Pelosinus sp. IPA-1: one gene and its partner. The main gene of each other region encodes a partner of the protein of the gene in region 2 in a complex. Links are inferred from orthologs where the notes say so. Each region holds a gene or a part of one and is shown on either strand. Other genes may lie near its edges. The genes, in order: groL and metK.

Region 1 (3,299 bases), on a different replicon or contig from region 2:
CGGAGCTTTGATCCATAAATAGGTTAATCGCCAATTGGGTCTTGAATTAGGGTAGCAATTTGGAATTCGTGAACGTGCCCATCAGCCACAGTGGTTATGTCAGCTTTAAAATGCACGTGTCTGCCATTACCTACATCAATTGGGAGACCAGTCCTGACTGCAACTTCGTGGTGGTGGTCTTCGTAAAAATCTGTTTTTGTAAATAATTCGTGCACATGACTATTTTCAAACGGTATCACTTCACTTGAAACCCCGGCAAACCGATGGTTATGGGGGTCCGTGGACGCTTCAGCAATCTTGACGCTTCCTTCAAATTCATGTACATGTGTTTGGGTTGGAGGGCACTCACACTCGCACTCACAATCACAATCCCAATCATGTTTCTTCCTATTGTCTTCAGCCATTATTATACCTCCTTCATTTTTATACGGCATTGAATAATATGCTCCTGGAGAGCCTAATATACGTTCAAGTTTAGCCAGATTGTGTCCACTGGCAGCATCAGTTACTGATAGGCTACATGTAGGTCTGGACGCGCATGTAGTTCAGGTAATCTTTTCCAAATAACTAGATAGGATGGAATACTCTTCTGTCGGATAAGAGAATAAATAAAGAAGATAGTTTATATTGGATGCCACACTTCTGCTCCGCATGTGATTGCAGGGACTGCCTATAGCCAAGTAGTCCTTTTTTCTATCTAAAGTATGAAACTGGATGAATCGTATGATTAAATGAAAAAGACCCGATCCAAAAACTGTACATCGGATACTAGCAGAAATAAGGACATGAAAAAAGAGGCCGCACAAAAGTTTACTCAACTAATGCGAGGCCTCTAAAATTTTTTTTTACGTTAGCAAAATGTTAGCATTTGGTGTAATTCAGCGGACAAACCCGTTCCTGCAAAGGGGTTTGAGGCTTATATTACATCATGCCGCCCATTCCGCCCATTCCGCCCATGCCACCCATGCCGCCCATAGCAGCAGCAGCGCCACCGTCTTTCTCAGGCTTATCAGCGACTAAAGTTTCAGTAGTTAATACCATAGCTGCAATGCTAGCTGCGTTTTGCAGTGCAGAGCGAGTTACTTTTGCTGGATCAACAATACCTGCAGCAATCATATCAACATATTGCTCAGTTAATGCATTGAAGCCCATGCCTTTACCAGCTTTCTTCACGTTTGCAACAACGATGGAGCCTTCAAGACCTGCGTTGTTAGCGATTTGACGTACTGGTTCTTCAATGGCACGTCTTACAATATCAACACCAGTCTTTTCATCACCAGTTGCTTCAATACTATCAAGAGCGGAAATAATGTCAATGAAAGTAGTACCACCACCAGCGACAATACCTTCTTCAACAGCAGCGCGAGTTGCATTCAAAGCATCTTCGATGCGGTATTTCTTTTCTTTCAATTCTACTTCTGTAGCCGCACCTACTTGGATAACAGCTACACCGCCAGATAATTTAGCAAGACGTTCTTGTAATTTTTCTTTATCGAAATCTGAAGTGCTATCTTCGATTTGTGTTTTGATTTGGCTAACGCGAGCTTTAATTTGAGTTACATCGCCAGCACCATCAATGATTGTAGTTTCTTCTTTAGAAATACGAACTTGACGCGCACGACCAAGATCAACAAGCTCAACAGTATCAAGCTTACGACCAATTTCTTCTGTAACAACAGTACCGCCAGTTAAAGCAGCAATATCTTCTAACATAGCTTTACGACGATCACCAAAACCAGGAGCTTTTACAGCTACGGCTTTAAATGTACCACGTAATTTATTCACAACCAAGGTTGCTAATGCTTCGCCTTCGATATCTTCAGCAAGGATCAAAAGTTCCCGACCTTGTTGTACTACTTTTTCTAAAGTAGGAAGTAAGTCTGCAATCGCACCAATTTTACGATCTGTAATCAAAATATAAGGATCATTTAAGACCGCTTCCATTTTGTCAGTATCAGTTACCATATATGGGGAAATGTAGCCACGGTCAAATTGCATACCTTCAACTACATCAAGGTTAGTTCCCATGCCTTTGGATTCCTCAACAGTGATAACACCGTCTTTACCCACTTTTTCCATCGCTTCTGCAATTAAGTTACCAATTTCTTCATCAGCTGCAGAAATAGAAGCAACCTGAGCAATAGCATCTTTAGTTTCTACTTTTTTAGAGGATTTTTTAATTTCTTCTACTAAAGTTTTTACTGCTTTTTCAATACCCTTTTTAATAATCATAGGGTTTGCACCTGCTGCTACATTACGCATACCTTCGCGAATCATAGCTTGTGCTAATAAGGTTGCAGTAGTAGTGCCATCGCCTGCTACATCATTAGTTTTGGTAGCAACTTCTTTCACCAGTTGCGCACCCATGTTTTCAAACGGATCTTCCAAGTCAATATCACGAGCAATTGTTACACCATCGTTTGTAACGGTAGGAGCACCAAATTTTTTATCAAGTACAACATTACGCCCCTTAGGTCCTAATGTTACTTTTACTGCATTTGCCAGAGCATTAACGCCTCTTTCTAGCGCGCGACGTGCATCTTCATCAAATAAAATTTGCTTTGCCATTTTATGTAATCCCCCTAATTAATAATTTTATTATTGTACAACTGCTAAAATATCTCTTTCACTTACGATCAGATATTCTTGTCCTTCGAATTTCACTTCTGTACCAGCGTACTTGGAGAATATAATTCTATCGCCAACTTTTACATCAAGAGCAATACGTTGGCCATTTTCTAATACTTTACCAGTACCAACCTCGATAATTTCTCCTTCTTGTGGCTTTTCTTTTGCAGTATCCGGTAATACGATACCACTTTTTGTTTTCATTTCACCCTCTAAGACCTTAATGACCACTCTGTCACCTAACGGCTTAATCATTGAAATATCCTCCTTCATGATGTGTATTATAGTAGCAACGTTGTTAGCACTCAATGCTAGCGAGTGCTAATCACATAATTTATGATATAAAATTCAGCAAGAAAAAGCAAGTGTTTTCATGGTAAAAATCAGTATTTTTTAAAAAAAATATAAATTTACCTGCTTTTCTACTTTTAGTTTCTCTTAGTTGCTGCCTGCACTATGGATTCAGCCACATCTTTAATTGCTTTGCGTTTACTCATACTATACTGTTGAATACGCCTATATGCTTCTGTTTCGCTCAAGTTATATGCATCCATTAGTATTCCTTTTGCACGATCTAAAATCTTCCTAGTCTCAAGGGACTGTTTTACATTTTCTAATTCTTGTTCTAATTCGGCAAATTCCTGAAAACGTGATAAAGCAATTTCCATTGC
Region 2 (3,112 bases):
CTGCCAAGCATCATAACGTTCACCAGTAGATAGCTTACTATGCATGACTACCACATCATCACCAAACCGAGCCTTAAATCGTGAGACAATTTGGCTTGTAAGGGCAATTTCAGGGACTAAAACAATCGCCTGACGGTAATTTTGACGAGCTACTGCCACTGCTTCGATATAGACTTGGGTTTTACCACTTCCAGTAATGCCATGAAGTAAAAAAGACTCAAATTCCTTAGCTTGCATTTTCGGTATAATTTTTCCCAATACTTGCTGTTGTTCAGTCGTTAATGAAACAGTATTTTTTGTTTCCGATAAATCAGCATAGCTATCACGAACTATCTGAACTTTTTCAATTTTAACAATGCCCTCTTGTACCAATTTTTTGACAGTATCATAACTAGTATTACTTTTTTTCAAGTCATCGTAAGAAAGCTGCCCATACTCTATTAAATAATTCAATAAACGGCATTGTGCTGGTTTTCTAACTAAACTGCTAATAAGGGTTTGGGCGGATTCAATAGATATGTCTAAATAGATTACACTTTTATAAAGATGTGTACCAGTCTTTTTTCCGATTGACTCTCCAACTATTACTTTCTTACGTAGTAAATATTGTATGACTTTTAATACACCAGCACCAAACTGTTTTTCTAATTTGGACGAAAGTACCGATCGCTGCTCATATATATATATAAATACCTGGTAATATTCTGCTGATTTAGCTAATAACTCAGTTAATGTTTTCTGAATATCCCGATCAGTGCCTACCGAATAAAGTGTAACACTTTTTATGCCTGATTTCCCTGGAATAAACAAACGCATCGCATCAACTAAATTACAAAGATAATATTCACTAATACACCTAGCAGTATGCATCATATGCTCATCAAACCATATGTCATTATCCAATGTATCTAAAATAGGTTTTAGGTTAATTATATCAGAATCTTCACCCTGAGTAATATCAATAATAAAACCCTCTAGTTTGCGATTTCCAAAAGGCACTAATACACGCCAACCTACAGCAACACAATCTAAGTGTTCAGGAATATGATATGAAAAAGCTTTGTTAATGTTTTTAGTTGTAAGATTTACTAAAACTTGTGCTATACGTTGCATTGTTACCACCATTCCATGATACTTAATAAAATTAAAAAGGGGGAATCTCACTGAGTCCCCCTTTTATCATTAGCTATACCTATAAAATTCGTATGATGAGATAAAAACCCTGCAAGAAATTATTAAAAATTAAAGATTTGCTTCCTTACGTAAAATTTCTGCTTTATCAGTGCGTTCCCAAGGCAAATCAATATCAGTACGGCCAAAGTGTCCGTAAGCTGCTGTTTGACGATAAATCGGACGACGCAAGTCCAAGGTTTTAATAATGCCAGCTGGACGCAAATCAAAATGTTTTTTAATCAGCTCGGCAATCAGTTTTTCATCTACTTTAGCCGTGCCAAAAGTCTCTACCATAATCGAGACTGGATGCGCCATACCAATAGCATAAGCTAACTGGATCTCACATTTATCTGCTAATCCTGCCGCAACTACGTTTTTGGCAACGTAGCGAGCTGCATAGGCAGCTGAGCGATCTACTTTGGTACAATCCTTACCAGAGAATGCACCGCCACCATGACGTGCCATTCCACCATATGTATCAACAATGATTTTACGGCCAGTCAAACCAGCATCGCCTTGAGGTCCACCTATTACAAAACGGCCTGTTGGGTTAATATAGTATTTCGTATTTGCATCTAATAGATGAGCTGGAACAATTGGTACAATAACTTTTTCAATCAAATCTTTTTCAATAGTTGCTAATTCAACTTCAGGACCGTGCTGGGTTGAAATTACGATCGTATCGACACGAAGAGGTTGTCCATCTTCATATTCCACCGTTACTTGTGTTTTTCCATCAGGACGTAAATAATCAACTTCTTCATTTTTACGGACTTCTGTTAAACGACGAGCTAACTTATGTGCTAAGGATATTGTCAATGGCATATACTCTGGAGTTTCATTGGTTGCGTAACCAAACATCATTCCTTGGTCACCAGCACCGATTGCTTCAATATCATCCATTTGTCCTTGTTTTGCTTCTAGCGCCTTGTCAACACCCATCGCAATATCAGCGGATTGCTCACCTATGGAAACCAGTACACCACAAGTGTCACCATCAAAGCCATATTTTGCACGTGTATAGCCAATTTCTTTAATTGTATCACGTACTATCTTAGGAATATCCACATAACAATTCGTTGTTATTTCACCAACTACATGTACTTGACCTGTTGTCAACAAAGTCTCACATGCTACCCGTCCCATAGGATCTTTTGCCATAATGGCATCTAATACACCATCTGAAATCTGATCCGCCATTTTATCAGGATGTCCTTCAGTAACAGACTCTGAAGTAAATAATACGCGTTTTTTTTCCACAATTTCTACCTCCAATAATTAATAAAAATAAAAAAACTCCCATAAGGGAGGGTGATTGTCACTGTCACTCTCCCATCTTGCGGATTTCACCGCAGGAATTGGCACCGTTTTTGGATATTCCAAATGGTTGCCGCGGTTTCATCGGGCCATTCCCTCCACCATCTCTTGATGAGCCAATATATAATTCTGCCAAATCAAATTTTAAAGTAAAATAGAACAAAAATCAACCTATTTTCGACATTCTATGTGAATTTTATCTAAAATAACTTCTGCTAGCCTTTTTTTAGACATTTGAGGCAACTCTTCTATACGACCGTCACGGTACAACAATTTTGCTATATTTGTGTCCGTATTAAATCCGGCACCAGGTATAGTAACATCATTAGCGACAATCATATCTAAATTTTTTCTCGTTAATTTATCTTGTGCATGAACTAGTAAATCCTGAGTTTCAGCAGCAAAACCAACCAATATCTGATGTTTCTTTAGGTGCCCAAGCTGTAGTAAGATATCCGGATTTTTCTCTAGTATCAAATGTAGCGTCTCACCAGTCTTTTTAATTTTATGCTCCGACATACTCTGTGGACGATAATCCGCTACTGCCGCTGCCTTTATCACAATATCACTTTCCGCAAAATGAGCCAATACGGCATCCTGCATCTGTGATGCTGATTGTACA

Evidence for each region.
Region 1: the proteins of metK (region 2) and groL are in contact, whole or in part, in a cryo-EM structure (PDB 8P4O), measured with the Escherichia coli proteins. The link is inferred for Pelosinus sp. IPA-1 from one-to-one orthologs.

Annotation. Positions count from the first base shown.
Region 1 is NZ_BSVC01000001.1:662,728-666,026, reverse strand. The notes cover bases 246-3,206. They hold groL (chaperonin GroEL), read right to left. Parts: upstream 2,569-3,206; coding sequence 922-2,568; downstream 246-921. Other genes in these bases: QSJ81_RS03035 (ANTAR domain-containing response regulator), read right to left, coding at 3,057-3,206; groES (co-chaperone GroES), read right to left, coding at 2,599-2,883; QSJ81_RS03050 (YmaF family protein), read right to left, coding at 246-404. Also shown: more of QSJ81_RS03050, read right to left, coding at 24-245; more of QSJ81_RS03035, read right to left, coding at 3,207-3,299.
Region 2 is NZ_BSVC01000004.1:474,690-477,801, forward strand. Bases 339-3,112 are described here. They hold metK (methionine adenosyltransferase), read right to left. Parts: upstream 2,434-3,112; coding sequence 1,243-2,433; downstream 339-1,242. Other genes in these bases: priA (primosomal protein N'), read right to left, coding at 339-1,113; coaBC (bifunctional phosphopantothenoylcysteine decarboxylase/phosphopantothenate--cysteine ligase CoaBC), read right to left, coding at 2,662-3,112. Outside these bases: more of priA, read right to left, coding at 1-338. UniProt on the Escherichia coli protein: Catalyzes the formation of S-adenosylmethionine (AdoMet) from methionine and ATP.